DNA from 2 places in the Paenibacillus sp. P2(2022) genome. Region 2 is predicted to be linked to the other one. Evidence: predicted binding sites of a transcription regulator. Region 2 holds the regulator's gene; the other holds the start of a gene.
What was found. The regulator Rex, encoded in region 2, represses fermentation and respiration genes when NADH is low (regulators of the CRP and FNR family bind a similar motif). The targets are predictions, from matches to a motif close to TTGTGAAATATTTCACAA.
Positions count from the first base shown of each region.

Region 1 (16,456 bases), on a different contig from region 2:
TAATAAAGCTCGACTACATACTTGAATAGTCGCAAGAGATACTTTTTATTTTCCAGACGCCAGAGGAATCCATGGTCCCTAGCTTTACCGTCCTTGATATGGATAGCAAAGTCTAATCCAATGACGTTTTCTTTAATTAAGGCAATGAATTCCTTGAACAAGACCTCCTTAGCGTGAACGAGGCTATCGTAATGGAATGTTTCTTCACCTGAGGCAAGCTTCCTCGAATAGGCAGTTACAAAGATACTTTCCTTATGTTTACTTTCCAATGCTGCTTCTAGGTTCGACAACTCATATTGAACAATACGTTCACCGTGTTTACATACGTAGATCTTACCCTCGGACTCTACAACCTCAAGCTTCCAGCCTAAGTTGTTCTCCGCGATTTTAATTGTACAGTAAAGCGCGGTTCTTTCTCTGCTTTCATCCCAATATCCATAGCCCAGTACGAGATTTTTCCGATCCCCTGCTACTCCCCAATTAGGGACAAGTGCAAACAACGTTTGTTTACCCGTTTGGACGGTTCTTTTATTCTTTGGCTTATTGGAACGTGAACACTTGATTTCAATGCCTTTATAATCGGGTTCTTTTCCTGAGTTCGCTTGTATCCCCAATAGTGATTCGAACGTGAAACCGACCCCTGTATCACCGGATCTCATGGAAGGAACAAATCCACGATTGGAAATCTCTCTTACCTTGGCGACTAATTCATCCAGTACAGATGGCTCTATGTCGCCGACAAGCTCACTGTATGGGAAGATTGCGGATAGGCCGCTGACCTTCTCCTGTTCAAGCTCAAAATGGAATAATTCTTTTCCAATTGGAAGATACCGAGGATCCGTTGGATGAATGATGATGCATTCATACTCGTACAAATCCTTGTATTTACCAACTATTAGCAATGAATTTTCAGGCTTGGTATTGAGTAGCTCGGGCGACAATGATGTCATTCGCCGTTCTGGGTAACGATGATAATGCTTCCATTTGCTGTCCTTCTGAGACCATCCTTCAGATTCATCCCAGTGAGTTATAATAGGTGCTTCGTAATTGGTCGCACTAAGTGGATCAAATCCAACAAAATCTGGGAAAAGCCGATACGCAAACACAGGAATCAATACACCATGGCGACCGCTATCATCGTTCGGTGTGAGCACCTTGCAAAATACATCTTCAACTCTCTCTGGATTTTTAAATGGAATCATTCATCGTCCTCCTGATTTGGTCTGTCATATTTTATAAGCTCACATAGATCGATGGAAAGTCCATCAGCAATCTTCTCAGCAGTTTCTAAGCTTACGTTCCTCAGCCCACGTTCTATCTCACCGATGTAGACGGCGCTTAACCCGCTTAGTTCAGCTAGTTCTTCCTGAGTGAGGTGCTTAATTTCTGTCCTTATCCTATAAACATTGACCCCAAATTCGTAGCTAATCATACCCTTCTTCATAATGAATCCCCCTTGCATACTTCTTGTATTAACAGTAATAGAATTTATTCCGGCAATACACTAACTATCGTTTGTGTTTTTGCGGAAATAGCGTTTTGAATGCAAAAGAAGCGTTCTCTGATGCAATACAAAAGGCACTCGGTAAGGAAAAGATAAGGGAATACATACATGATTATGGGGTGAGCACGAATTTCAGCAGTGGGGTAAAACCTTGAAGCCTAGATTAAATAAATGGAGGTCAGGAGAACGAGGGGGACCTAAATTCACTAAGTTGCTTGACCGTCTGGAAGCCAGAGAGTCGTTAGTCCGTTATGAAGCAACAGTATTGCAACTTCAACTGGTGATGCAATTGCGACAGTGATAAACCTGTTTGAACGCGGGAGTGGGAATCGAGTCCTTAACATTCGAAGATACCGTAACGGGGTACTAGTACTGACGATATTTTCAGGCTATGCTGCGTTTAACGGAATTTGATCGTGAAAAGGGCGCAGGAAGAGAAAGCCATCCCAAGAGCGAACAATTAAATCATGCGTTCGGACTACTGGAAGCTAATTCATAAATGAAATCACATTAATGTCAGGGAGCAGCTAGCCAACGCTGATTCGTAAAGTTAGAAGGCGTAAGCATAGGCTCAGCAGCCTCCGGTTTCTGGCTTTTTTATACCCCTGCGGCAGGGGGAGGTGGTGTCCGGGGTCATTATTAAAGCTTCAAACCAAACAACCATCATTGCTGCCCTGCAGCATATTCCAGAATGGTGCGCCAAGAACGCTTTACTGAAAATGACTAATTCAAGAAGAAACGTAAAGAAACCACCCCGACGACAGCCAACAGTGGTTTCCCAGTACAAATATAATCCTAGTCATTTCCTGAACGGGGCAGCAATCCCCAACAGACCAACAGGGTGTATTCGACGGCAATAGATTATTACCCAACCCCTGACTCGTAGGCAATCCTTTCAGGGGTCTCAACATTAAATATTCCCTTCTCGAGTAAAGTGCGTCAAACCCCTGTCCCAATAATAGAAAGTCTTGATTTAAGCCTCAAATATCTCCTTAACTTATTTTTAATTCGTCAACAATCAGTCAACTCTTCTATTTTTTCGCCTCTCACACTTTCATTCCATCTGTACTACTCCCAAAACCCGCTCCACTACTGGAATCTCAGCCATCTGTACCATTCCTCACTAACAAAGCCACCGATTCCACATGCACCGTATGCGGAAACATATCTACGGGTTGCACTTCCACAGTACTATACCCGCCATCCTCCAATATCCTTAAATCCCGCGCCAGTGTGCTTGGATTACAGGATACATATACCACACGCTCTGGCTTCATCTCCAGAATGGTGTCGAGCAGGCGTGGATCGCAGCCCTTGCGAGGAGGATCGACGACGATAACGTCGGCGGTGATGCCTTGCTCTTTCCATGCGGGAATGACATCCTCGGAGGCGCCTACCTCGAACTTCACATTGTGCATTTCGTTCAATAGCGCATTACTTCGTGCATCGTCGATGGCTTCTTTGACGATCTCCACCCCGTACACCTGGTCTGCATGCTGAGCGAGGAACAAGGAGATCGTGCCGATGCCACAATACGCATCAATTACCGTTTCTTTGCCTGTGAGCCCGGCATATTCGACGGTTTTGCTATACAGCACCTCCGTTTGTACGGGATTCACCTGATAAAAGGATCGTGCAGAAATCGCAAACTGGACGTTTCCAATGTAGTCGTAGATCACATCACGTCCCCACAGTACACGAGTCTCGTCGCCAAAAATAACGTTCGTTCGCTTGGTATTCACGTTCTGGCATATGCTTGCCACGTGTGGGATATGCTCACGAATACTACCGATCCACGCATCTGCGTGCGGAATATCTCGCCCATTTGTGACGAGGACTAGCATCATTTCACCTGTGCGAAAAGCGGTCTTCACAACGACATGGCGCAACAGCCCGCGCCCGGTTTCTTCATTATATGCACTGATGCCCAGCATTCGGCCAATCTCTTTGACACGTGCGACCACTTCGTCATTGCGCTCGTCTTGAATGAGACATGTGTTCATATCCACGATGCGATGGCTACCGCGTGCGTAGAAGCCGCCGACAAGCCCGCCCTCGGTGACACCAATCGGCACTTGGGCTTTGTTGCGGTACCGCCAAGGCTCACTCATACCGAGTGTAGGATGCACGACTACGCCTTGTACACGCCGCAAATGAACGGACATGCTGTCAGCATTTAACCCGCCGTCATTTATGGCCGAATCAGAAGCCTTGGCTGTATCGGCCTCACCATCTGTAGCCACACTCAGCTTTCCGATACGTTCCAGCACATCCACCACATGCTGTCGCTTCCAGCCCAGCTGCGCTTCGTAGCTCATATGCTGGAGCTGACAACCGCCGCATTGATCGTAGATGGCACACGGAGCTGCAATTCGATCCGGGCTAGCCTGCGCAATATCCAGCAATTTGGCATAGCCATATTGCTTTTTCGTTTTTAGCACCTTGACCCGTACCTTTTCACCCGGTAACGCACCCGGAACGAACAGCGTAAAACCCTCGACACGCCCTACGCCCTCGCCATCATGGTTCATGCCGATGATGTCTATCACGGCCTCATCGTTCTTTTGCACAGGCAGATCGCTACGCTCTGCACTAGACCGTTTACGATTGGAAGCTTCCTGATTCCGTCTATCGTTACTCCGTTCACCTTTGGAAAAATGACGAGATTTCCGTTCATCCCCCCGCATTTTTCGATCCGAATTATCCATATTTCCACTTTTGCTTTCGGTTCCAGCCCGAAGCATTCTATTCCCAGCTCCAACTCGTGACTGTTCCAGTTCTCTGTCTTTTTTCGCCTGTATGGTCTTGTGGTGCTGCTTTCCTTGAACTGGAGTTGCTGTTGCTGTATTCCGGCGGCTTTTTCCACGTCCGCTACGGTTATTCGTCATGATGGTCACTTCTTTCTGTTCTTCTTTTCATGCTTATCTTCATTCAGCCACATCATTCAAATCGTCATCTAGACGATGTTTAAACATCAACTCGAAAATGCCGTTACTCCCCACGGAGAGCGGCAAGGACCGATATGTTCCCTACATAAACAATTATCTACTCTGCGTTCTGTATATCGCACTGCTCAACCAACTGGGAACCAATTCATTCCCGTTCATTTCCTTACCGAAAAACATTCAAATGATGCGGAAGATTTCGGAAGGTCGCTGGCAAGGTGCCTCCTAATTCGCCATCCAGATTAAGCTGAACATAGCCAGGTGAGGTCACTTCCATGTAATCGGTTCTGAAATAAACGATTTTCTTGTCCTGCAAGTGCTCCCCACGCAGCGCAAGTGTAACCAACCGGATCATTTCCGCCAGATTGCATTTGCGCACAGCGATGACATCGAGCAGTCCATCATCTATTGTCGCCCCAGGAGCAAGCTTTTCAAACCCGCCGACCGAATTTGTATTCGCGATCAGGAAAAGCATAAACTCGTCGTGGATCACTTCCTGACCCGATGCCTTGATGATCAGCTCCTGTGGAGCAAGGCTGACCATCTTCTCCATACCTTTAAAATAATAGGCCAATTGGCCAATCATCGTTTTGAGCTTGCTTGGAACTTCATATGTAAGCTCGGTTAAAGTTCCACCGCCTGCGATGTTGATAAAGTAGCGGTCATTGGCTTTTCCAATATCCAGTGGCTTCGGATTTTGACGAATAACGAGGTCACAATAATCCTCCCAATGCCTGGGAATGCCCAGTGCTCTGGCAAAATCATTCGTCGTTCCTAGAGGAAACACACCCAGAGGCGGGCGGTTTTCCCTTTCAGCCATCCCGTTAATGACCTCATACAATGTACCATCGCCACCAGCGGCAATAATCATATCATAGCCACGCTCAACGGCCTCTGTTGCGGCACGCGTTGCGTCCCCTTCCCCTGTAGTTGCATGACAAGAGGCCTCAATACCACCTTCATCCAGGCGCTGCAAGACATCCGCAAGGCGACGCTTCATTTCCTCACGCCCAGAGGTCGGGTTATAGATTAATCTAGCTCTTTTCATTCCGTTACGCCACCCGTATATTTAATGATATTTATATTCACATCGCAGTTCATCACATTCAGTCTGTACAAAATATCATCATACTGGAAAAAGACCTCTTTTACAATAAAAGAAGCCATTCACTATCCAAATAAGGGAATTTCAGGTTGGAAACACTATCCCAAATTCAGGTTAATTATTATCGGTCCTTGCTTGCGTCTTCATGCTCTGTAACAGCTCACGAATTTGTCTGTCCATCCAGCTTGTAAGCAAAGGATGCGGCAATATAGGGTCTCCTGAATAACGGTAATCCAGCCCCTGTAAGCGTTTGGGAATCATATGACTTGTAAAATATCCCGAACTCAAAAACAGCGGTGCCACAATAACATCATGACCCCGCTCCTGATTCCAGTACGCCGCCTTATCATGCACACCCTCAGGATTTAGCAAAGCGTAATCCGTGATGATGCCACTCACGTTTTGCACCGTACGAGCCAACGAGGAAATCCCTTGCTCCCAGCGCTGAAGAAAGCCGTTGTGCGCGCTCCCGTGTCCTACGAGTAAAATGACCTCTCTCGCAGGGTCAACCGACAATAGACGAACCTTGTCCCACACCATGCGGGCAACATCTTCGCCATCATCCAATGGACTACCAAAATGCACACGTGCCTTCAATTGAAAAGGCTCCAAATCCGTTTCTTTGTCTGGCGCAGCTTTGACTCCCAGCGCATAGCTAATCTCATCTACATGCGTACTGCCTGACGACACAAACAAAGGAATAACTAGTAAATCTGTTACCCCCAAGGCTTCCAGACGGTCAATCCCATCTTGAATCAATCTTCCTTTAACCGTTTCCAAAAATGAAACCTCTACCGGCATTGCTTCCAGCAATTGAAGCTTTGCAACTGCCTGATCCACCTGTTCCACCCAATATGGCTCTCTAGAGCCATGGCTGATGACCAGTATCCCAGGGCTCTGCATTAGCGACCCAGACGTTCCAGAGTCATTTTATACCCGTCATTCCCATAGTTCAGGCAACGTTTCACACGTGAAATGGTGGCTGTACTGGCGCCTGTCTCAGCTTCAATCTGATTATAAGTGCTGCCTTTGCCAAGCATACGGGCAACCTCCAGACGTTGGGAGAGGGATTGAATTTCATTAATTGTGCACAGATCATCAAAAAATACATAGCACTCTTCCAAATTTTTAAGAGTTAAAATAGCTTCGAACAATTGATCAATACTTTTATCATTAAGCTTTTTAAGCTGCATAGATTATCATCTCCCAAAGGTTACAATCTCTCCTCATTGTACTCGACAAATAGTTAGTTTTTCAAGCATTAACGGTTTCACGCATTACAGAACAACATTACATGACTGCAGAAACTTCCTGTACAAATGCCCAAATCCGCTTTTATACCTAATCTCAGGACACGCGCCTAAACCCACTGTGCGTTTGTAACATACAGTAGAGTATCAATCTGCAAAGGAATGTGATCTCATGCCTGGACATTACTATCATCGGAGGGCGCAAACGCGTTCTATCTCCGATCCGTATAGTTCAACTCCTTACCCTGGACTCGATCCCTACAGCGAGGTTCCGCAAGTCGATTCCTCCGCCGTGGTGCCTTATGAGGCACCAGCGAGCATAACAGATGCCGCCGTGGTCACGCCAGACCCCACCCCAGCCAAAGGAGGGCTGCTTGGCGGTCTTGGTAATCTCAACGATATTAAAGGTATTATTGACCGTATGGGCGGTATTGACGGGATTGTTGCTACGGTCGGCAAGGTACAAAAGATCATGTCTAGCGTGCAGCAATTTGCTCCGATGGCAAAACTGATTATGGGCTCGCTCCCAGCATTCAACAAAAACGCAAGCAAAAAAACGACAACACCAATTACTGAGGAACTGGATGAATATACCCCACCACGCCGACGCCGGAAAAAGACACAGCGCAAAAGTACCACAACCCCGCGCAGACGTCCGCGCAAACGCACAAGAAAGTAGGCTATTTTATTTAAACCAACCTCGGCGCATAAACCACACCACCATCGCAACACTCAATAAGAACATAAAGAACAGTACGCCAAAATATCCATATTTCCAGCCCAACTCGGGCATATTCGAAAAATTCATACCATAAATTCCTGCAATCAGCGTCAAGGGCATAAAAACGGTCGTAATTACGGTCAGCGTCTTCATAATTGAATTCATGCGATTGGAATTAAGCGATATGTAACTGTCTCTCAGGTCGGCTGTCATCTCGCGGTCGGCCTCCAACATGTCCGTCAGCTTCAATAAATGATCATAGATATCCGTAAAATAAGCCATATGATCCCCCTGACCCTGCACATGCTGTGAATTCAAAACTCGGTACATCAGATCACGCATCGGTACGATCGTACGGCGCAGCTTGAGCAACCTGCCACGCAGGTCAAATACCTGCTTCATTAATTCCTCTACCGATTCGTGTGCGCCCAAACCTTCAAGCTCGGCTAATTCATCCTCAATGATGAAAAGGCTCGGAAAATAGTTGTCTACCAGCTTGTCCATCACAGTATAAGCTGCAGCCAGCGGTCCGCGAGACCATATTTTACGTTCGTTCGCATGCTCGACAATCCGCTCCCAAGCTTGATCCAACTCCTCTAGTTCATGATGGTGATATGTAACCAAAAAACGGCTGCTAATAAACATATCTACCTCTTCCGCCTCTAATGTATCTACATCAAGCGCATGTACCACCAGAAACTGTACATTCTCGTAATAATCCAACTTGGGACGTTGCAGAACATGCATACAATCCTCTACAGCCAGCGGGTGAAAATGAAAATAACTCGTCAGCAGCTCTGACTCCTGATCTGTAGGCTCGTTAAAGTCAGCCCAGATCCATATGTAATCTTCCATGACAATCTGCTCTAACGGTTGTCCCACCGTCACCTGATGATCGTGCCCTATAGCCAATGTACGTATCACCGTACGTCCCCCTCGCTTATACTGCCGTCTTATGTGTTATTTATATTTTATATAAGCCATTCCACATTATACAAATCTCAAGTTCTAGGTTTCATATGCTCTAATGAAGAAAAGGATATCTCCGGGCCAGCACGCTCCCGAAGATATCCTTAAAATAATTCATTCGTTACCCCTTAAATCTTTTTTCCATTTCTTATACAGTTGTGGGATGCCCGGTTCCACCATTCAAATCGAATGATACTTACTCGCTATATCCCCCTCGGCGCAGCAAGCAAAGCGCTGCGCCAATTCCCTCTGCCTGCACCCACTCATTTAAAAGTGGGGCAGGCTTTTGCAAAGAAAGGAGCAGATTCAGCGGGCAGTAGCGGAGCGGTACATTTGAATCTGGAGAAGCGAAGCGCTCGCCTTTGCCCCTGAATTCTAACCTTTTCATGTGTTACATAATCCAAAAAAATTCAGAGGCAACAGCGATCGGAAGATCAAATGGAACGCGGAGCGTCACACACATCTCTATCTGCGCTCAAAGTAAACCCTAGCCCACTTACAATACTTTTTCTAAGAAACTAATGGTCCGCTCGTTTTTCGGATTACCAAATACCTCTTGCGGTGTTCCTTCTTCCACGATGTAACCACCGTCCATAAATACGACACGGTCGCTTACTTCACGCGCAAAGCCCATCTCATGCGTTACGATCATCATCGTCATGCCTTCGCGAGCCAGATCTTTCATTACGCCGAGCACTTCACCCACCATTTCAGGATCAAGCGCCGAGGTTGGCTCGTCGAACAGCATAATGTCTGGGTTCATTGCAAGCGCACGTGCAATCGCCACACGCTGCTTCTGGCCGCCGGAAAGCTGTCCTGGCAATGCATCTGCCTTATCGGCCAAACCTACGCGATCCAGCAACTTCATAGCTGTCTCACGGGCCTCTGCCTTCGTCTGTTTGCCCAGCTCAGTCGGCGCGAACATAATGTTCTTGAGCACCGTCATATGCGGGAACAGGTTGAAATGCTGAAACACCATACCTATATTTTCACGGACCTTGTTAATGTCCACGTTTTTGTCACCCAATTTGTAGTCATCGACGATGACCTCACCAGCTGTAATTTCCTCCAGCATATTCATACAACGTAAAAACGTACTTTTCCCTGAACCAGAAGGGCCAATGACGCATACAACTTCGCCTTCCCGCACTTGCATGTCAATGCCTTTCAGCACCTGGTTACTGCCATAGCTTTTTTTCAGGTTTTTAACGATAATCTTACCCACGGCGAACTCTCCCTTCAAGACGGTTGGATATTTTGGTCAAGACTGTAATGACGATAAGATACATCACCGCAACGACCAGCCAAATATCAAAGGATTGGAACGTCCGTGCAATAATGATCTTGCCCGATTGAGTCAATTCAACCAGACCGATAACCGACAGAATGGACGTATCCTTCAACGTAATAACCAACTGATTGATAAACGACGGGATCATGATTTTCACGGCTTGTGGCAGAATGATCTTCAGCATGGCTGTCCGATACGGCAAACCAAGCGAACGAGCGGCTTCCATTTGTCCCGGATCAATGGACTGAATACCCCCGCGGATAATTTCGGTCACATAAGCACCAGCGTTTAGGGATAACGTCAACACCGCCGCGACAAAAAGCGGCATTTTAAAATCGAGTGCCTGTGGGATACCGAAGTAAATAAAGAATGCAAGTACGATCAGTGGAATACCACGGAATACATCAACGAAAACAGTTGCAATACCGCGGAACACCTTGTTATGGCTCACTTTCATAAAGCCAAACACCAGTCCCAGCAAAAAGGCTACGAGCAAGGATACCAGGGTGTACAACAGCGTATTTCCCATCCCTTTAATCAACGCAGGCAGCGAAGCGGAAATGAGTTCCCAGCGGCTGCGTTCTACAGGAGCCACACCTTTGCCGGATTCTCCCAGGTATTTGGACATAATTTTGTCATATTCCCCGCTGTTACGAAGATTCACAAGCCCTGCATTGAATTTTTCCAGCAGCTCCGCATTTTTGCCTTGGTTGACAGCGAAACCGTAAGAGCCACCTTTTTCCTTATCAGTCACCAGCTTAAGACCATTATTCTGAGTCACACCGTATGCCAGTACCGGATAATCATCAAAGCAGGCAACCGAGTTACCTGTTTTAACTTCATCATACATTTGAGAAGAATCGTCGAACGGAACGGTAGTAAAGCCATATTTTGCCTTAATGGATTCCGCGAATGTGTAGCCTTGTGTTCCTGTTTTGACAGCGACACGCTGTCCTTTCAGGTCCTCATAGCGTTTAATCGTATCATTATCCTTACGGACCGCCATGACAACACCTGAGTCGAAATAGGGCTCAGAAAAATCAAATTTTTGCTTGCGTTCATCTGTAATACTCATCCCGGCAATGACACCATCCACTTGATTCGTTTCAAGGGCCTGCACTGCCGCGTTAAAGCCAAGTGGCTTAACGGTATACTCAAAATTCTGGTCCTTAGCAATAGCTGCCAGTAAATCCATATCAATTCCGACAAATTTACCATTTACATCTTCAAACTCAAAAGGCGCGAACGTTGTATCCGTGCCGATATCATACTTTGTTTTATTTTCTGCGTGGGCCACTACACCGAAATTACCGGCCAGGGCAACCACAGAAAACAAACAAATCATGAGTGCTATTAGTTTTCTTGGTTTTTGCATAAGATCCTCCAGTCAGTTGAACGGTTCAAAGTTTTCTGTTTATTCTACAGGAGTTATTAAAAATTGACTACTTTGATGTCAGGTATTTTTTAAAAAACATCTCATGGAACTATCTGGATGTGTAAACTTTAGAGATGCATTTTTGCCCGAGAATGCCAATAAGCCCCTGCCGCAAAAAGCGGACGGAAGCTTATTGTGTATCCTATATTGTATGTTCTTTTTCTAGAAACCATGAAGAAAACTAGAAAAGAATTTTGAATATCAAACCTGACAATAGCGCAGAAATTGGAATCGTTATTACCCAGGTTATTACAATACGACCAGCTAGTGACCAGCGAACCGCACTAAAACGCTTCGCAGACCCTACACCCAGAATCGCCGAAGTAATAGCATGAGTGGTACTTACTGGCAAATGAAGCAAAGTAGCTGTGAATATAACGGAAGCCCCCGAAACGTCGGCTGCAAATCCATTGATTGGGTCAATTTTAAAAATCTTAGTTCCCATCGTCTTGATGATCTTCCAGCCCCCAATAGACGTACCAAGCGCCATGGCTGTTGCAGCTGAGATTTTCACCCACATAGGTACTTCCAAATGGTCTTGATACCCTGCCGAGACGAGTGCGAACGTGATAATCCCCATCGCCTTCTGAGCATCATTCGTACCATGCGTAAACGACTGAATAGCTGCCGTAATCACCTGCATGGTACGGAAACCCTTGTTCACCGTATGCGGACTGCGATAAGCAAAGATGTATTTCAAAATCATCATCACAATGTAACCGACAACAAAAGCAATCAGCGGGGAGAAAATAAGACCCTCAACAATCCCGATAAAGCCGCTCCAATTTAATTTATCCTGTCCTGCACCTACATACACCGCTCCGGCCAACGCACCAATCAATGCATGGGAAGAGGATGAAGGAATACCGAACCACCAAGTCAAGAGATTCCAGATAATAGCGGCGATCAACGTCGCAATGACGATATCAATTCCGTTCGTAAGCTTGGTTGGATCAGCGACACTTCCACCAATGGTCTTGGCAACCCCGGTAAACAAGATCGCTCCGAGAAAGTTCATAACCGCAGCCATAATAATCGCACGTCGCGGCGTCAATGCACGGGTCGAGACCGAAGTGGCAATTGCGTTCGCCGTATCATGAAATCCATTAATAAAATCAAATGCCAGAGCAAGAAAAATAACAATACCTAGTACCAGTAAACTTGTATCCATGTAAAAGGACTCCCTTACGAGTTACGCATAATGATGGATTCCAGCATATTTGCAACATCCTCGCATGAATCCGTTGTCGTTTCAAGGCGTTCGTACAATTCTTTGCGTTTAATCAGCTCAATAGGATCAGTTACAGTTGCAAACAGGTTTTTGATGCAAATACGCAGTAATTCATCCCCCTGATTTTCCAAATCATTCAGGCGAATGGTGTATTCACGAATAGCCAGCAATTTTTTCTGTGAAAGCAAATGTACAGCCTTTTGAATTTCGTAAGCTGATTGACGCAAAATATCAGCGAACTGCACAATATACTCGTCCGGCTCTGTAATGTTGTACATATAAAAACGAGAGGCTGTCGCTTCAAGACCGTCCAGCACATCATCCATGGTCGTTGTCAGTTCCATGATGTCGTCGCGTTCGAGCGGCGTAATGAAGGTCTTGTTCAACTCAGTAATAATCGTGTGTGTGTAATCATCACACTTATTTTCATACTTCTTCATCTCATTGGTAAACAAAGTCACATCTTGAAGATTTGAAGTATGTTGGGCAAAATAATCGGCTGCTTGCACGATCGTATCTGCCATATTTTCCAACGTCTCGAAGAATATATCCTTTTTCTTCAATCTCATAACGATTACCCCTTTACGAAAATATCCGCAACCTGTTTCGACTGCAATAGACAACCTTTGCTATCTTATCACACTCATCAATGTTTTTGTAATGTTTGTAAAAGCAAATTTCTAGATATACGTATACAATGCCCGACATGGAAGGTCATTATCCGACAATTTTTCCCTAAAAAGGAGTATTACGTTTTCTAATTTGCTTCTATTGTTACATGTTCCGCTAGTGAAGTATCTGCAGGTACCACATGTATATAGGATGTACCTGGCGTTAACGGGATTTCAACCCCATTTTTCATAAACCGAATCGCATCGCCAGATATATGCTGCCATTCAGCACGTATTAGCTTTCCTTGTTGAAACACCATGGCTTCTCCGCTACCGTCCAGCTCAACACTTAGTCTACCTACATCATCCAACGTTCGATGCCTCGTACTCATCACAATCACATTGGCCGCTGAGAGCTGTTGATTATTATTTTGATCTAGATGTGACTTTTCGTTCACAAAACGCTTATATCGTTGATCAGCTGGATCATAGGTATAAGATACGCGATAGCTTTTTAACAAAAATCGGATGTGCAAAGAGGCGGCACTCTCGTTCACCATAACTGGAGTTTCGCCAGTTTTAAGATAACGATATACTGGAACCTCCGTCTGCTTGGCATACCCTTTGCTATCGCTTCCTTTACGCAGTCTGCTCACATCTGTGTATAAATTATGTGGAGGACGACGGTCTTTGCTTCGCCAGAAGTAAGCCCCTCCATTTGAAATCTCGTCCAGATGCTCCTTCCGCTGCTGCTGTAAAATCGCATAGGCATCTGTACTTCCCCCTGCATGTATCGGCAACGCACCATAGGTTTCGCCCAGTTCAATCAAATACGGTCGGATGCTTCGGACCGGACCGATCTTCACATCACCACCATGACTTTGGAAAAAAGCTACCAAACGGGTAATTCCGCCTTCTGCAAGAACTTCATATACCATGTCTGCCTGGCTAAGCCCCGCCTGTGGACGCGCAGCCGGAGCATTGTTAATCATGACAGCCAGCGGCCGCTCTATAACAGGCTGCTCCACCGGAAGCCCGGTAAGCGGAGCTGTAAATGCCGGAACAGATGGCTCCATAGACGGTTCAAGCACCTTTTTCTCTGTTTCTTGCTGGGTCGGTTTGGGAACGGATTCAGATTCACCCGTATTGGACAAAGCAGAACAAGACATCATTGTCATGCATAACAGAGCTGAGGCCATCACACGCAGCCAATGATTTCGTTGAGACATGGGCCCGGACAAGTTCATCCCTCCACATAGTTATTTTTCTCATTATAAGCTTTATTTCCTGTTTTTGTCTTGATTGAGGCATTACCTCTCTATAGAATACTTATCTGAAGACATTAAAATTTAAAAAAATATTTAGACTTTGTGATTTTTATCACAAATAACTGTAACTGAACCTAATACAATAAAGGTGTAGCAAAGATGATCATCCCAAACAAAATGAAATACAACCCATCATTATAGATTAAGAAAGAGGAGTGGTTTAAATGTTTAACAACTGGTTACGTGAGAACAAAGTAGCAATGTGGCTGCTGACTGTAGTACGGGTTTATCTAGGTTATGAATGGATGACCCACGGACTTGAGAAGCTGACTGGCGGATTCGATGCAGGTGGATTTATCTCGGGGGCCATTGCTAAAACAGGTGGAGATCATCCCGCTGTACAAGGCTGGTGGGGATCGTTCCTTGAAGCCTTTGCTCTGCCGAATGTCGGTTTGTTCAACGTCCTGATCCCATTGGGTGAGTTCTTGGTCGGGGTTGGCCTACTTCTTGGTACATTGACTACACTGGCTACTTTGATGGCTATGGTTATGAACTTCTCGTTCCTGTTCTCGGGTACAGTAAGCACCAATGCAATCTACCTGCTGGTTGAAATCTTCCTTATCGTTGCTGGTGCAAATGCCGGAAGAATCGGCTTTGACCGTTGGGTACTGCCCTTCCTGCGTGGACTGTTTGGTAAAAATAAAGATACTTATCAAACGGACCCCAATCGAAAAATAGCTTAACTACCCAAAAAACAACCGTTATCCTCTGGCTAATGGTTGTTTTTTTGTGCAGCTATGCTGCTTCTCTTTGGTGTTTTTTGCAGCTATGCTCCTTCTCTTCGGTGTTTTTGTGCAGCTATGCTGCTTCTCTTGGTGTTTTTGCGCAGCTATGCTGCTTGTATGTGTGGCCATGCTGCCCCTCCTCTATTTAAATGAACAAAGGAGTCCTCAAGTCCACTCTGACTTGGAGACTCCTTTTTCGGATTCATCTTCCCCCACAAACGTTTACAAGTTGGATACAACATGGAATGTTCACGATACATTTACCCTGTACACTACAGTTACATCAAAGAACGCAATGGAGGGTTATATCATGAAAAAAATCACCAAAGCCTACCTCATGCTCGCAGCAGTAATTTTCACAGAACAGACGATCGGATTGGGATCTACGACATCAGCCAAAGCAGCGACATCTACTACAATATCTCAAGCAGAAGGTGTGCAACATATTTCAAAAACCTTCGAGCAGCTACTACGCCAACCAGGCAAGTTACCTCAGGCATTCACTTATTTACAAAAGCATATCCAATCCATTCCGGCCTCTCAAGCTACCATCCTAGTGCTACACTTGGAAAATGCACAGAAACAGCAATTGGATTCATATGCACAGGCCTTATATCCGACCTCTATTCAAACTAAGATTAATCAAGTCTATAAACCTGGTGATTCGTTCACTAATGTAATGAGCCGGACAAGTGATACAAAGCTGAAAAAGCTACTCACTCAATCAAGAGATGCCGGCTACAAACTTGAAACCGCAGAAGGCATGTTTTACCCAGTCATCAATTATGAGAAATATAAAGTATTCGGAAATAACATTACAGCAGATATCCGCGACTATATTGACATCATGGCGACGGAATCTGGACAGCCGGCTACCAAGGATGCAGCTTTACACATCGGTTATCAACAGTTAGCCGGAAGAGTGCTGGCGCAAGAGTCATTTATAACCCAATATCCACATTCCAATCGTACACAAGCAGTCAAATCATTACATGATCTCTATTTCTTCTATACTTTTTATGGTACGAACAATACACCATTATTCGATGATGACACCAACAAGATTCGCCCCAATGCCAAAAAAGGATATCAGCTCGTCGTTCAGCGCAACAGGGATTCGAAGAGTCCCTATATTCAAAAGCTGAAGGCATTTATGACACTACTAGATCAAAATGAAGATAAGCGAACTACGCAAGTATCCGCCTGGCTAAAAAAGAACGTGCCTGCTAATTAATCAAAGAGGAACAGACCAAAAGAACTTCCAACCCCACACATCATGTGGTTTCGGAAGTTCTTTTTCTTACATTTACAGATCACTTTCTTGACCAAAAGCCCAACAAT
Region 1 is NZ_JAKWFI010000004.1:495,558-512,013, forward strand. It holds gene MMB75_RS16530 (MvaI/BcnI family restriction endonuclease) at 1-1,202, opposite strand, end outside; gene MMB75_RS16535 (helix-turn-helix domain-containing protein) at 1,199-1,444, opposite strand; gene MMB75_RS16540 (hypothetical protein) at 1,656-1,805, shown strand; gene rlmD (23S rRNA (uracil(1939)-C(5))-methyltransferase RlmD) at 2,605-4,392, opposite strand; gene MMB75_RS16550 (diacylglycerol kinase) at 4,616-5,497, opposite strand; gene MMB75_RS16555 (sirohydrochlorin chelatase) at 5,669-6,457, opposite strand; gene MMB75_RS16560 (YerC/YecD family TrpR-related protein) at 6,457-6,747, opposite strand; gene MMB75_RS16565 (hypothetical protein) at 6,977-7,483, shown strand; gene corA (magnesium/cobalt transporter CorA) at 7,490-8,449, opposite strand; gene MMB75_RS16575 (hypothetical protein) at 8,691-8,882, opposite strand; gene MMB75_RS16580 (amino acid ABC transporter ATP-binding protein) at 8,991-9,719, opposite strand; gene MMB75_RS16585 (amino acid ABC transporter substrate-binding protein/permease) at 9,712-11,160, opposite strand; gene MMB75_RS16590 (inorganic phosphate transporter) at 11,402-12,391, opposite strand; gene MMB75_RS16595 (DUF47 domain-containing protein) at 12,406-13,020, opposite strand; gene MMB75_RS16600 (DUF3048 domain-containing protein) at 13,209-14,303, opposite strand; gene MMB75_RS16605 (DoxX family membrane protein) at 14,555-15,073, shown strand; gene MMB75_RS16610 (hypothetical protein) at 15,426-16,349, shown strand; gene MMB75_RS16615 (dioxygenase family protein) at 16,422-16,456, opposite strand, start outside.
Region 1: the regulator Rex is predicted to act here: its motif matches at 14,431-14,448, upstream of MMB75_RS16605 (DoxX family membrane protein).

Region 2 (16,456 bases):
ACGCCGCTTAATGGCTGATGCCAAGGCGTTAGAGCAGGCGGGTGCCTTTGGTATTGTACTGGAATTGGTGACTGAGGAAGTGGCAACGGCGATCTCTAAAGAACTTTCCATTCCAACCATTGGAATCGGTGCAGGACGTGGATGTGACGGTCAGGTACTTGTTTATCACGATCTAATTCAATATGCATCGCCATATTTCAGTAAACGTTTTGTTAAAACCTATGCCGATGTAGGCGGCTTGATCCGCAGCAGCATTGAGCAGTATGTGAGCGATGTGAAAGGGCGGGCATTCCCGGCCGCAGAGCATGTGTTCAGCGCGGATGATCGCGTTGTGGAGTCCCTGGAGTCCTTGTACGGTCAGGCAAAAGGACAAGCGCAGGAACAAGCTAAGGAAAAGGTGGAATCACAGTCATGATCATCGTAAGAGAAGTGGCTCAACTGCGTAAGGTTATTGCCGAGCGTCGGCAGCTTGGGGCCAATGGAGCAAAAATGCTACACGATTCTGCCTCTGTACAACAACATAAAGTCGGCTTTGTACCAACAATGGGATACCTGCACGAAGGGCACGCGAGCTTGATGCAAAAGGCGCGTGAAATGGCAGATACGGTCGTGCTTAGTATTTTCGTTAATCCAATTCAATTTGGACCTACCGAGGATTTGGACAGCTATCCTCGCGATGAAGCTCGTGATCTGGAAGTAGCACGGCGCGAAGGCGTGGATATTGTCTTTTTGCCGACTGTAGCAGAAATGTATCCACAGCCAACTCAAACCAAAATTCGCGTATCCGCTTTGACAGACCGCTTGTGCGGCGCTTCCCGTCCTGGCCATTTTGATGGTGTGACTACAGTGGTAGCCAAGCTGTTTAACATGGTAGGTCCTGATTTGGCCTTCTTTGGCATGAAGGATGCGCAACAGGTTGCTGTGCTTCAACAAATGGTGACTGATCTTAATATGAATGTGACCCTCATACCTTGTCCTATCGTTAGAGAGGCCGATGGTTTGGCCCTTAGCTCCCGTAATGTCTATTTAAGTGCGGAACAGCGAGAGCAGGCGTTAGTGCTGTCCCAGTCACTGCGCAAGGTGCAAGAAGTGAGCGAAGATATTGTACAGAACACCATTACGATTGAGCAGTTGCATCAAATGGTGAAGTCGACCATTACCTCATCTCCTTTGGCAGATATTGACTATATTGAAATATTAACATTTCCTGGCCTGGAGCCCCTTCGCCCTGAGCAGCGCCTATGTGATGTGCAAGAAGACGTCATTGTTGCGCTGGCTGTAAAATTTGGGAATACCCGACTGATTGATAATATAAGAATACAGAAAGTGGAGGTACTTTCCCATGTTTAGAACTATGATGAAATCAAAAATTCACCGCGCGACGGTTACCGAAGCTAACCTGAACTACGTGGGAAGTATTACCATAGATGAGGATTTAATGGAGACATCGGATCTACTGGAGAATGAAAAGGTTCAAATTGTAAACAATAATAATGGAGCTCGACTGGAAACCTATGTGATCCCCGGACCGCGTGGGAGCGGCGTGATTTGTCTCAACGGTGCGGCAGCCCGTCTGGTCCAGCCCGGTGATACAGTCATTATTATTTCCTATGCTTCCATGTCAAATGAAGAGGCCAAAACATACAAACCAACTGTGGTATTTGTGGATGAACATAATAAACCAGCCCAAACGATGAACAAGGAAGTACATGCAACGATCATGTAATGAATGGGAATGCGGATGAAACCCGTCTTTTAAGCGAAAAATGTGAGTGTATTAATCCATCTTTCGTAAGGGCGGGATGCACATGTTCCAGCATGTATTCGCAGAAATGAACAGCATGTTAGATGATATCGTGAAGCATTACCCATCAGCCCAGGGCCCCCGCAGACAGGAGCTGCTACAGCACTGGAGTCTGCTGCGGAGAATGAGTGACGGAATTATGGATGAGTGGCTGGCCTTTGAGGAAAAAATGGTTTACCTGCGTGCAGCAGGATTTTCTGCAGAGGCCGACATGTCTGACGCTGAGCTGCCTGAAAAGGAGCTACCGGCATTTAACAGGGGGCAGGGGTATTATCGCTTACTTATGTACCCGGAGGCAATCCAGCAATTTGAGCAGGTGCTACAGCATTTTCCGAACAGCTGGCAGAGTCACATGTATATGGGAATGGCTCATTTTCAACTGGATGATCCAGCAGAGGCTATAAGCCAGTTTCAAAAGGTGCTGCACCTGACTGAACAGCCAGGGCTAAAAGCGGTCATCTATAATGCGCTGGGTTGTTTGATGGCAAAGCAGGCTGACGTAAAAGAGGCGCAAAAATATTTTGCTCTCGCGCATCAGTTCGATCCAACGTTGCCCGAGCCACTGCACAATATGCAAGCCTGTTTGTCCGGTGTCGAAAAGCTTCGCTACGACAGCTCCATGTTGACCTGGATGTAGTTGTCAGACACCGAGTAAGACGATGCATGCCCACCTCCTTAGGCGGCGTGTGCATCGTCTTTTTTGGCTGTCTTAATTTCCAAACAGGCAATCTTCTGCTATGCTATTATACAGAGTTATTATTATTGTATGTGTCATAAGAAAGGATTAAGCTCGAATGAAATTTGCGGTATTGGATTTTGAAACGACAGGCACCCAGTCCGCGGATGACATCATTCAAGTCGGACTTGCAATTATAGATCATGATAACAGCATTTCCCGTGTTTACGGCTCTTATGTAAACCCTGGCAGATCTATTCCACCTTTTATCACCGGATTGACCGGAATTACAGACGATGACGTCAAGGATGCACCTGCACTCGAAGAAATGATGATGGAGCTCGTGCCTATGCTGGACGATGTCGTACTCGTCGGTCATAACGTGGCGTTTGATTTTAATTTTTTGCAAAGCGCTTTGGACCGGTGTGGATATTTACCTTTTAGCGGTAGGATTTTGGATACGATGGATTTTCTGAAAATTATGTTTCCATCGTTAACTTCTTATCAGTTAGGTTTTGTTTCCTCAGAGTTTGGGCTGGCGCATGACCGCCCTCATCAAGCAGACAGCGACGCGTTGGCTACGGCTGAGGTGTTTTTAAAGTGTCTGGGTGAGCTTCAAGCACTGCCTCTGATAACGATACAGCGGCTTAGCGATTTGTTCGCAGAGGAAGACAGCGACCTGGGTTGGTTTCTTGACGGCATACGAGAAGAGAAAGAGCTAGATCCTATTCAGGATTTGGAGAAACATCAGTTTTTTCGTCAGCTTGCGCTTAAAGTGGAAGATTGGACTGAACTGGCTGCTCCACGCAGAGAAGATGATCCGAATCCACTGTCAGGCGTTTCCTTTGAGCAGTATATGGATGATGTACGGGACAATTTGCGTTCATCCTTGAGCCAATATGAGGAGCGCGAGGCGCAGATACAAATGATTGAGGGTGTAAATCAAGCCCTGAGTCAAGATAAGCATTTGTTGATTGAGGCGGGTACAGGAACAGGGAAGTCCCTGGGCTATTTGCTTCCGTCACTGTATCACAGTGTAAAATATGGGCAGAGGGTCACCGTAAGCACGCATACCATTAATCTGCAGGAGCAATTGCGAGAGCGTGATATTCCGATGCTGACCAAAGTGATTCCGTTCCCGTTCCGGGCTGCCATCTTTAAGGGACGGGGGCATTATTTGTGTCTGCGTAAGTTTGAACATAAAATAAACAGAAGAGACTTCGCGACACCAAAGGAAGACTTGATTACAGCTGCTCAAATGATTGTCTGGCTGACTCTGACAGAAACCGGTGATGATGAGGAACTAAACCTGAGCAACCGTGGAGGGGATTTTTGGGAAACGGTTGCTAGTGATTCCGAGTCCTGTCTTGGTCGTTCTTGTCCATGGTTCCGCAAATGCTACTATCATCGTGCACGTCATGAAGCTGGAACAGCGGATGTGGTTATAACGAATCACTCCAAGCTGTTCACCGACGTCAAAGCAAGTCATCAGTTGCTGCCTAGCTATGAACACTTGGTGATTGATGAGGCACATCATCTAGAGGAAGTAGCTGGTAAGCACCTGGGCATGCATATGAAATATTTCACACTCGTGCATACGCTGACTCGATTGTTCAAGGACAGCAAGAATGGGCAATTGCCTTCGTTACGTCAGCAGTTGGCAAAGTCGGGGCATGAGAAGTCGACGGAATGGGCCTCGGTCATTGATCAGTTGTACCCACTTGTGTTAGAGGTTAAGGAAACTTGGGACCTACTAAGCGATAAGCTGTTTGGCATGTTACCAGAGCGAACTGATGCCACACCAGGTGAAACGGGGCAATTTTCTTCGCGTCTCAAACCGTCAGCCAAGCCTGCAAAGTGGGATCAGGCGGCGGCATTGGAAAATCAGCTTTATGTAACATTGAGCGAAATTTTGCGCAAGGGCGACAAGCTGATGCTGGATGTCAAGGAAGAACATGACGATTATGCGGCGGATAGTCTCATTACAGATATCACGGGTCTGCTTAAGGATTTGGCGGGGATTAGGGAAAATTTGCGCTTCTTTATACGACTCGATGATGAAACAACCGTATATTGGCTTGAAGCGAGTGGACAATTCCGTAGTAAATCATTGCAATTTTATGCGGTGCCCGTCGATGTGAGCCGCCAGTTGAAAGAAATGTTTTTTGACAAAAAAAGAAGTATTATTCTGACATCTGCTACTTTATCGGTAGATAAATCGTTTCAGTACATGACCGATCAACTCGGCTTGCAGGAGGCCGCAGATCAAGGACGATTAATGACGTCACAGCTCCCATCACCCTTTAATTACAGGGATCAGGTGTTGCTGGTCATTCCGCGAGATTTTCCGAGTGTGAAGGGCAGTGTAGGAGATGCACATTTTGTAGAGATGCTCGTTAGCTCTCTAGGAGCGACTGCCCAGGCGACGCGGGGGAGAATGCTCGTTCTGTTTACTTCCTATCGGATGCTCCGGCAAGTGTATGAGCCGCTCAAAGAGGCGTTAGCGTCCAGCGATATTACCGTGTTAGGACAAGGTGTGGACAGTGGGAGTCGCAGCAAGCTAACCCGCCGTTTTCAGGAAGCGAAAGCTTCTGTATTGCTGGGAACCAGTAGCTTCTGGGAAGGCGTCGATATTCCAGGGAAAGCTTTGACTTGTCTGGCTATCGTTCGCTTGCCGTTTCAACCGCCTAACCACCCGTTACTGGAGGCCAAAAGCGAGTTGCTCCAGCAGCAGAAGAAGAATCCATTTATGAAGCTGTCTGTACCACAAGCAGTTATTCGCTTCAAACAGGGTTTTGGGCGATTGGTACGTACAGCGAGCGACCACGGAGTCGTCATCGTTTACGATACGCGTGTGATCGAATCCTATTATGGAAAGCACTTTTTGTACTCGTTACCGGGACCAAAAATGGAGCATATGCCATCGGAGCAAATGGTGCCCCGCATCGCCGAATGGCTCCAATCCGCCCCGGAGACAGAGGCACAACGGACGGACACTTAAAGTCCGTTACAATTAGGGGGAGCAAGTATGAAATCAGATAAAATTTCAGAGGCTGTCGTACGGAGATTACCCGTATATTTACGTTATCTGAATGCACTGCACAAACGGGAGGTGGCTACGGTCTCTTCTCAAGAGCTGGGACAGAGGTTAGATTTGAATCCGGCCCAAATTCGTAAAGATCTTGCCTATTTTGGCGATTTTGGTCGGAAGGGCATCGGTTACGATGTTTCTTATCTAATTGAGAAAATACGCCATATCCTGAAAATCGACCAGCAAATTAATGTAGTATTGGTCGGAGCAGGTAATCTGGGTCAAGCCCTATCGAACTATAATGCTTATTTAAAAGACAATATGAAGATTGTGGCGGTTTTTGATGCGTTCCCGGATAAGGTTGGGACCAGAATCAATACTTTGGTCGTACAGCCGATGGATGAACTGGAAGCGACTGTGAAAGAAAAAAATATACGAATCGGGATTATTACTGTACCTGATTTTGAGGCACAGCACGTAGCTGATAGGCTGATTGAGAGTGGAATTGGAGCGATTTTGAACTTTGCACCTATCATTCTCAAGGCACCGGCTAACATTCGGATACATGCCACAGACTTTACAACTGATTTGCTTAGCCTCGCTTATTATCTGGAGGACGGAAAGGAAGAAGCACAATATGACAGTGAATAAATGGATGATTAAAAACGGCTCGTTTGCCGTGAATGGACCCGAGGCTGGGGTAATCCATGGTTTTATGATTGTGGAGGATAGCCGTATTACTTACATTGGCGAGACTTTGCCTGCGGGTGAGGAAGAGACAGAAGCAATCGACGGCAAGGGGTTATTGTTTTTACCTGGTCTGATCAATACTCATGGTCATGCGGCGATGTCTCTGCTGCGAGGGTATGGAGATGATTTGGCACTTCAAGTGTGGCTTCAGGAAAAAATGTGGCCTATGGAAGCCAAGTTTACATCTACGGATGTGTACTGGGGAACTTCTTTGTCAGTGCTGGAAATGCTGAAAGGTGGAACCACGACTTTCCTGGATATGTACGATCATATGGATGAGGTGGCTCGTGTAGCTGAAGAGTCGGGCATTCGTGCAAGCTTGATGCGTGGAGCCATTGGACTCTGTTCAGAAGAAGAACAGCGGATCAAGCTAGCTGAGGCCGTGACTTTTGCGCGTAACTGGCATGGAAAAGCAGACGGACGTATCACAACAATGATGTCTCCTCATGCCCCATACACATGCCCGCCTGCGTTTATTGAGAAATTTGTTCAAGCAGCACATGATCTCGATTTACCATTGCATACGCACATGTCCGAGACGATCGCCGAAGTTGAACAAAACGTACGCGACTACGGCTTGCGTCCAGTTGCACACTTAGATAAGCTTGGCTTTTTCTCCCGTCCTTCACTTGTTGCCCACGGCGTTCACTTGAACGACGAAGAAATAGCTTTGTTAGCGGAACGAGGTGTGGCGGTATCGCATAATCCAGGCAGCAACTTGAAGCTGGCAAGTGGTGTAGCTAGAGTGCCTGAATTGCTGCGTGCAGGAGTTACTGTTTCACTCGGAACAGATGGTCCTGCCAGCAATAATAACCTGGATATGTTCGAGGAAATGCGTCTGGCGGCACTCATTCACAAGGGAGTATCTGGCGACCCAACGGCAGTTCCTGCAAATGAAGCACTACGTCTGGCAACAGAGTATGGTGCAAAGTCGATTGGTTTAAAAGAGGTAGGAGCGCTGGCAGCAGGCAATAAGGCTGACTTTATCGCGCTAGATCTGGATCAGGCCCATTTCTTGCCGCGTACAGATCTTATTTCTCATGCCGTATACTCTGCAAGTGCCAAAGACGTGGCTCATGTGTGGGTAGACGGTCGTCAGGTTGTGAAAAATGGCGAATGCCTGACGATGGACGAGGAACGTATCAAACATGAGGCACAAGCCGCCTTTGAAGGGCTGCTGTCGCGCTAATTTAGGTGTCACATCCCCTTAGAGAGGAAGCACAGGTTTGAAAAATAAGAAGAAATGGATAGCGGTCGCCATTTTGGCCGTAATACTGATCCTGGTCAGCATTTTCTGGTATTATTCGTATGTTACTCAAGACCAGGTGGCTGAGAAAAATGCCGCTATCATGAAGGCCAAGCAATCAGGTGGTCTGGTTAGCACGACTCAGACATGGAAGTCTGTGTGGGATCAGATATATTGGGTAGTTCAAGGAAAAAACGCACAGAATGAAAATATAATGGTATGGGTTCCTTTTCAAAAAATGGAGGGGAAACCTAACATACCTGCGGCAGATCCAAGCGGTGTTCATACCGAGCTGATGAAAAACGGAGTCGACGAGCAAAAAATGACAGCGATAATTCAGCAGCAACTTCCAAATGCAAAAATTGTAAGGCTCCAACCGAGTGTGTTCAATGGCGAATATGTATGGCAACTGTTTTACGATGATGAAAGCCATCACAACTATACCTTTTACCGTTTCTCAGATGGAGCATCGACGGGGATAAAGTATACTTTGCCTAATTACTAGCGCGATGTTAAGAGTGTGGATCGGTGGCTTGGGAGTACCCAAGAAGCGTTAGGAGCGCTGCGTAGTCCATTTGATCTTACGATCGCTTCGCTTCTGCAGATTCAAGTGTTCCACTCCGCTGGCTGACAGCTATGGGGCCACTCCAAATAACTTTTATACTCAGTCTATATAGCTTGGAATGATTGAAAGTATTAGAAAAAGACGCAAATACGATTTAATTCGTATTTGCGTCTTTTTACTTAATGCTCCGCAAAGCTGGACTAAAAGCCAGAAGCATCTTTTTGCCTTATCACAACTCCTCCACACATTGCCTTCGATATTAGATTTACGTTATGATATACTATATTTTATAAGTGATAGACAAAAATGATAGATAAATGAGTTGCTGATCATTATAAGATCATGCAATTTGGTTGTTTGTTGACATTCGTCCCGTTTCTTCTGGGTTTTACATTTTGAGAGGAGGATGTTGTTTGAAATTGCGTGCAGTTCCTATTGTGGTGGCGGCCGTTTTGGCAGCCTTGTTAATGTTTGGAGGATGGTTCATTTACCGGCAGGTTACAATGCAAAGTCCTCTGGAAAAACTGGTATCTCAATATCCAGGCGTGACAAGCGCTCAAATAGATATTAAACAGGATCAGGTGGTATTGAAACTAGATCTCAAACCGCAGGCGGATGTGGCCGGATTAGTCGATGTGGTTAAGCAAAAAGGGCAATCCATCATTGGCAGCCGCACCATTAAGCTGGATATCGCAGATCGTTCCAATTCAGCACTGAATCAATGGTGGTCTGAGGCTATGTTTCCTGTAGCCGAAGCGATGGAAAATAAAAAGTATACTCAAATTTCATCTACAGTTGAGCAGATGAAAAAGAAAAAGACAGGTATCAAGGCTGATACCGATATGGATTCGAACAATGTCTATATCCGACTCAGCGAAGGCAATGCGACGAAGTTTATCGTTTTGCCACGTCAATCTCAGCAAATGGGGGTATGGCCTAATGCCTAGATGGATCAAGGAAATATTAATCGGTATTGTGCCGGTGGCCATTATATTTCTCGTTTTTATTGGGGTGAATATTATCCCTCTTCTTGTTGCGGGCGTGATGCTCAGTGGCTTGTTAATGCTCATGCATGCTCGTGGCGGCTTGGCCGTAGGTGCCGGGCAAGAGCGCAAACGTAAAAAAAATGGTCCGGACAAGCTGACTTTTGAGGAAATTGGTGGACAAGAAAGCGCTAAACAGGAATTGCGTGAAGCCTTGGATTTTTTGAATCGTCATGATGAAATTTCCAAGTTTGGCATTCGTCCATTGAAAGGCGTTTTGCTTACAGGCCCTCCGGGAACAGGGAAAACGCTGATGGCGAAAGCAGCTGCACACTATACCAATTCAGTGTTTGTTGCAGCTTCAGGCAGTGAATTTGTTGAAATGTACGTAGGTGTTGGTGCAGGTCGTGTCCGTGAGTTGTTTCGGGAGGCTCGCACTCGTGCAGCCAAGGAAAAGAAAGAAAATGCAATCATTTTTATTGACGAGATTGATGTTATTGGCGGTAAGCGTGAGGGTGGACAGCAACGAGAATATGATCAGACTTTGAATCAGTTGCTGACAGAAATGGATGGCATTTATTCGGCAGATACGCCACGGATATTGCTCATTGCGGCAACAAACCGTAAAGAAATGCTGGACAGCGCCTTAACGCGTCCAGGACGTTTTGACCGTCATATTCAAGTAGACTTGCCTGATAAGAAGGGCCGTCTTCATATCCTTAAAATTCATGCCAAAAACAAACCGATCCAGGAAGATGCTAATTTGGACAAAATTGCAGAGGAGTCTTACGGTTTTTCCGGTGCACAGTTGGAGAGCGTCATGAATGAAGCAGCCATCTATGCAATGAGACAGGATCAGCAAATGATTGCGCAAAGTCATCTGTCCATGGCAATTGACAAGGTGATGATGGGTGAGAAAACAGACCGAGAATCGACATTCGAAGAGAAAAAACGTGTAGCGATTCACGAGCTGGGACATGCTATTATGGCTGAAATCGTCCGTCCTGGTAGTGTAAGTCAAGTGGCGCTCAGCCCGCGTGGGAAAGCGCTCGGTTACGTGCGTCACAACCCACAGCAAGAGCATTATTTATATACCAAGCAGTACCTGGAGGAGCAAATTATGATCTCGCTTGCAGGTGCTACAGCAGAAGAAATGTACTACGGCGGTCGAAGTACTGGTTCAAGTAATGATTTTGAGCAGGCACTGAACATCGTTCATACGATGATGACTTCCGGTTTAACTTCTCTTGGGATTATTAACATGGAAATGGTTACAAAAGAGGAACTCATGCGGGAAAATGGCGAGATTATGAATGACCTGCATAACCGCACTTTGGAGTTGTTGGAAAAGCATCGTCCTGTGTTCGACAATTCTCTTGACATCTTGATGAAGGAAGAAACGCTATCCGGAGATCAATTTAGATGTCAATTTAGTGAAAATGCTTTATTACCAGCATAATTTTTTATGCTGGTTATTTTTTTTTACTTTTAGTCCGTGCTAAGATATTATTATCTATTGGGACATAAACATGTATTTTTCGACAAAGAAGGATACAATATATGAGAGTGACCAGGAAAGGGTGGAGTTAAGAACCATGCAATTTAAAAAAATCGGCGTCATTGGCGGCGGCACCATGGGACAAGGTATTTCTGAAATGCTTGCGTCCAAAGGAATCGATGTGCTGCTAGTAGAGCAGACACCAGAGAAACTAGACTACGCTTATAATATGATTGAAACAAGTCTAGATAAGCAACTGGAAAAGTGGGCAATTACCCAAGCAGAGAAAAAACTGATTTTATCTCGCATTGAAAAAGTATCCCATCTGGCGGAGCTCGCTAGCTGTGATATGGTCATTGAAACCATTACAGAGAATCTGGATGAGAAGAAAGTTGTTTTCCAAGAGCTGGATCATGTATGTCCAAGCAACATCATCCTTGCAAGTAATACATCCACGCTGAGCCTGACCGAGCTTGCCAGCTCGACCAAGTATCCAGAGCGTGTTATTGGTATGCACTTTATTTATCCAGTATCCCGTATTGATCTTGTAGAAATTATTCGTGGTTTGAAAACTTCAGATGATACCTTTGAAAACACGAAAATGTTCGTGGAAGAAATCGTGGAGAAAAAAGGAGTCATGATTTATGAATCTCCTGGCTTTGTAACTAGCCGGATTATCTGTCTGCTGATTAACGAAGCAGCTCATGTACTTCAAGAGGGCGTAGCTTCTGCCGAAGATATCGACGATGCTATGCGTATCGGCTACAACTTCCAAAACGGTCCTTTGGAAATGGCTGACCGCTTTGGTCTGGATTCTGTTTTGGCGGCTCTGGAGCGGATGTTCCGTGAATTTGGCGAACTGAAATACCGTCCGTCCATCGTCCTGAAGAAAATGGTACGTGCAGGTAATCTGGGCGTGAAATCGGGCGAAGGCTTCTTTAAGTATGACAAGGATGGTGACCGGATATGAAAATCCTCGTAATCAACGCAGGGAGTTCTTCCCTGAAATACCAATTGTATGATATGACGGACGAGTCCGTTTTGGCAAAAGGATTGGTAGAGCGCATCGGTATGGACTCTTCGATTCTGACGCATAAACCAACCAATAAGGAAGAATACACTGAAGTTAGCGAAATTTTGGAGCATACTACTGCCATCCGTAAAGTACTGAATGCACTCACAGATGCAGAGCATGGTGTTATCTCCAGCATTAGCGAAATTCAGGCTGTGGGCCATCGTGTGGTTCATGGAGGCGAAATTTTCAAACAGTCAGCGCTCGTAACTCCTGAAGCGAAGAGTGAAATCCGTCGCTTGTTCGACCTGGCTCCACTGCATAACCCAGCATCCATGATGGGGATTAAAGCGGCTGAATTGAATATGCCAGAAGTACCGCAAGTTGTGGTATTTGATACTTCGTTCCATCAAACCATGCCAGAAAAAGCTTATATGTACGCCATACCGAGAGTGTTGTACAATAAGTATAAGGTTCGTCGTTACGGTGCACACGGCACTTCCCATGACTTTGTAAGTAAGGAAGCTGCCAAATTTGTCGGCCGTCCTTTGGAAGACTTGAAGATCATCACTTGCCATATCGGTAATGGTGGTAGTGTAACAGCAGTTCAAGGCGGTTTGTCTGTAGATACTTCCATGGGTATGACTCCACTGGAAGGACTTATGATGGGTACTCGTAGTGGTGATTTGGACCCAGCAATCGTGCCTTATGTCATGAACAAAGAAGAATTGACTGTCAATGAAGTCAATTCCATGCTGAACAAGCATAGTGGACTTCTAGCTATTTCTGGTATCAGCAGTGATATGCGTGAAATCACTGAAGGTATGGAAAAAGGCGAAGCTAATTCTACATTGGCATTTGAAATGTATGAATACCGTCTGCGCAAGTATATTGGTTCGTATGCTGCCGCAATGAACGGAGTAGACGTAATTGTATTTACAGCAGGCGTAGGCGAGAACTCCATCGTTCTGCGTAAGAGAGTGTTGGAACAACTGACATTCCTCGGTATCGAGCTGGATGAATCATTGAACGCTATTCGTTCTGGCGAGATTCGCCGGATTACAACTGCAAATTCAAAGGTAGAAGTACTGATCATTCCAACAAACGAAGAACTGGTAATTGCCCGTGACACGTTCCGTCTGGTTCAGTAGTTCGGTCCGTAAGTGTAAACTTTATACATGTGGAACTATGGTTTAAGTACCGCATGCACCAAACAGCGAGAGCAAACAGCCTAACCCAAGGGGGAGGGCTGTTTGATTTTCGGTTCAAGGAGAGAGACGGTCATGACAAATAAAAGTACGATTGCCCAAGTGGGTCGCCATGTAGGGGAAACGGTTACAATTGGCGCTTGGGTAAACAATAAGCGGTCTAGCGGTAAAATTCAGTTCCTGCAACTACGTGATGGTAGCGGGTATATTCAAGGGGTTATCGTAAAAAGCGAAGTGTCTGAGGACATTTGGAATGACGCCAAATCCCTGACACAAGAAAGCTCCCTTTATGTAACTGGAATCGTGCGAGAGGAGCCGCGCAGTCAATCGGGCTATGAATTAACGGTTACAGGTATTGAAATCATTCATTTGACCGAAAACTACCCGATTACCCCAAAAGAGCACGGTGTAGATTTCCTGATGGATCATCGCCATTTGTGGCTGCGTTCCGCCAAGCAACGTGCAGTACTGATTATCCGGGCGGAAATTATCCGTGCTGTACAGGAATTTTTCAACGGCAACGGTTTTACGAAGGTAGACCCGCCTATTTTGACTCCTTCTTCTGCGGAAGGTACAACTGAGTTGTTCCACATCAAATATTTTGACGAGGATGCTTATTTGACACAAAGCGGACAGCTGTACATGGAAGCTGCGGCAATGGCGCTGGGTAAAGTATATTCCTTTGGTCCAACCTTCCGTGCAGAAAAATCCAAAACACGTCGTCACCTGATTGAGTTCTGGATGATCGAGCCTGAAATGGCTTTTGTGGATCACGAAGAATCCTTGCGCGTTCAGGAGCAGTTTGTAAGCCATATCGTGCAGTCTGTTCTGAAAAATTGCGCGAAGGAGCTTGAAGCTATCGGACGCGATGTTTCGAAGCTGGAGCAAATTCAAGGCGAGTTCCCACGGATTACGTACGATGAGGCGATTGCCTTCCTTCAAGGTGAAGGATTCGACATCCCGTGGGGAGAAGACTTTGGTGCTCCTCATGAAACAGCTATTGCCGAAAGATATAACAAGCCTGTGTTCATTACGCATTGGCCGACTCACATTAAAGCATTCTATATGAAACCTGACCCATCCCGCCCAGAGGTTGTTCTGTGTGCCGATATGATCGCTCCAGAAGGTTATGGCGAAATTATCGGGGGTTCCCAACGAATTGACGATCCAGCATTGATGGAAGAACGTTTTAACGAGCATAACCTGGCACGTGAAGCCTACCAATGGTATATGGATCTGCGCACCTATGGTACCGTTCCGCATTCTGGCTTTGGATTGGGACTGGAGCGTACAGTAGCATGGATTTGTGGACTCGATCATGTACGTGAAACGATTCCGTTCCCACGTATGCTGTATCGTTTGTATCCATAATCAATGACAGGATCATTTGATAAGACATCAGCGGCAGATTGGGCGGAGGGAGTAGCCTATGCTATGGAAACCGGAATAGTTCAAATTCCCTACGCTTTGCTCAAGCATTATCGGACGCTTCGGCTGACGGATGGTGAAATGCTGCTACTGATGCAGTTACTTGCATTTAAACAAGCGGAACGTAATGAATTTCCGACATGGGAGCAATTGCAGGCTCGAATTGGGTGCACTGCAAACGAAATCGCGCTTTATTTCAGTAAGCTCATGAAAGAAGGGTTTTTGCGAATAGATTCCGTGGAAGACCGCAGTTCATCCGTCCAATTTGAACGTTATAACTTAGCGGGTCTGTATCGCAAGCTGGCTGAATGTATGATCGCCGAGCGTTCGGAGCAGCACGATGAAGATGACATTTTGTTTGCCGGGAAGCCGGATTTACTGAATGGAGTATCGGAATCTCCACTTACAGAAGAACGAAATTTATTCACAATTTTTGAGAAAGAATTCGGCCGACCATTATCACCGATGGAATATGAGACGATCAGCAGTTGGGTAGATCAGGATCGGTATCCGGAGGAGCTTATTTTGCTGGCCCTGAAGGAAGCGGTGTTTGCTGGGAAGGTACATTTCCGGTATATAGATCGTATTCTGCTAGAGTGGAGCCGAAACCGGGTTCGTAATGCACAGGATGCGAAAGAATATGCCCAGCGATTCCGTGGTGGCGGTCGCAATTAAAGTAGCAAACTGAGCCTTTTAGGTAGTAAATTGATGCGCTATGGCTGTCACATTGAAATGGCGATACATGGACAACGCGGAGTATCGCCTGTGCAACATGTAATGTAGGGCAGAAATTTAAAGTGAGCAAGTAGACTTTAATGATAGAGGACACACCCTTCCGATTTGGAGGGTGTGTCCTTTTTAAATTTTTTTTAGAAATATGCAGGGGAAGAAAAATTCCTGGCGTCTATAGTATTGGGAAGGGGGAGAGCGTCATTGATATAGAGAGAATCATTGAACGAATCCGGTCCGGTGATCGGCAGGCGTTCCGTGAGATCGTAGAGCTGTACAGCAAGCATGTATTTCATGTGGCCTATTCGGTACTGCATGACAGCAAGGAAGCAGAGGATGCCGCGCAGGAGGCGTTCGTTCAGGTGTACAAGTCTCTCCCCCAGTACCGGAACGAAGGGTTTAAAACGTGGCTGAGCCGAATTGCGCTTCATAAAGCGCTGGATATCAAGCGCAAACAAGACAGGCGGCCCGCAGAGCTCATAGACGTGGCACAATCCCTTGTGCAGCTCCCTTCCCCGGATGAAGATGTACTGGCCCGTCTCATCCGTGAAGAGCAAACGGTAGAACTATCACAAAAAATCGCCCAGTTGCCCCAGCAGCATCGAGATATTATTCAAGCTTACTATATGCAGGGCAAAACCTACGATCAAATAGCAGAAGAGACGCAGGTAGCTTTAAAAACGGTAGAGTCCAGACTCTATCGGGCACGACTATGGATTCGGAATCACTGGAAGGAGGAGGAATGGCAATGACTGACCAACAGGATAGACCGTGGATGGAAGGGCAAACGAATGACTGGCATGCATACATTACAGGAACTTGTTCGATAGAGGAATCTACCCGACTGGAAAAGCTCTTGTTGGAAGATGAACAAGCGCTGATGCTATATCTTGTCGCACTGGAGCAATTAGAGCCGACATTGGAAGAACACTCTGCCTGGATGGATACGGAGCGCTTCACAGATCAGGTAATGGCCGTTCTTCCTAATATAGAAGCTGAACCGAGTCAAATTATATTCAAAAAACGTCGTTGGTTTGAAAAACCTGTGTTCCACTATGTTATTGCCGCAAGTCTGACGTTGATCTTGCTATCCAGTGGAGCCTTTGACAAAATGATGCCGCAAACAGGCAATAAGCCGGTTCCTTCAAAAGAACGCGTCTCTTACAGTGAAGAAGTCATGCAAGCTACGACAACCTGGCTCGATAAATTAAAGCCCTAAATAAGTTAAGGGTAAGATGAACAAGTTTAAAATCAACCTTCAGTTGGGAATTTTACCAAGATTCCATAAATAGAAAGGAAGTGTAGCGATGCCTTATACGGAACGAAGCAAGCTATTGGCATTTCTATTGAACATCATTCCGGGTGTAGGACACTATTACTGGACCAGAAAAGCCAATGCGTTTGTCTATACGATTTTGTTTTTCGGATGTCTGGCAGGAGGAATATTTTTGTCAGTGATAGCAAGTGACGGAACGCCTTTTTTTGCTAGTATATTTGTTGCTGCCCTTTTATGGGGACTTAGCATG
Region 2 is NZ_JAKWFI010000001.1:1,017,072-1,033,527, forward strand. It holds gene panB (3-methyl-2-oxobutanoate hydroxymethyltransferase) at 1-415, shown strand, start outside; gene panC (pantoate--beta-alanine ligase) at 412-1,350, shown strand; gene panD (aspartate 1-decarboxylase) at 1,343-1,726, shown strand; gene MMB75_RS04450 (tetratricopeptide repeat protein) at 1,809-2,441, shown strand; gene dinG (ATP-dependent DNA helicase DinG) at 2,599-5,481, shown strand; gene MMB75_RS04460 (redox-sensing transcriptional repressor Rex) at 5,509-6,162, shown strand; gene MMB75_RS04465 (amidohydrolase) at 6,149-7,450, shown strand; gene MMB75_RS04470 (cell wall elongation regulator TseB-like domain-containing protein) at 7,488-8,012, shown strand; gene MMB75_RS04475 (hypothetical protein) at 8,486-9,019, shown strand; gene MMB75_RS04480 (AAA family ATPase) at 9,012-10,514, shown strand; gene MMB75_RS04485 (3-hydroxyacyl-CoA dehydrogenase family protein) at 10,651-11,523, shown strand; gene MMB75_RS04490 (acetate/propionate family kinase) at 11,520-12,716, shown strand; gene asnS (asparagine--tRNA ligase) at 12,849-14,144, shown strand; gene MMB75_RS04500 (DnaD domain-containing protein) at 14,148-14,876, shown strand; gene MMB75_RS04505 (RNA polymerase sigma factor) at 15,017-15,682, shown strand; gene MMB75_RS04510 (hypothetical protein) at 15,679-16,149, shown strand; gene MMB75_RS04515 (hypothetical protein) at 16,238-16,456, shown strand, end outside.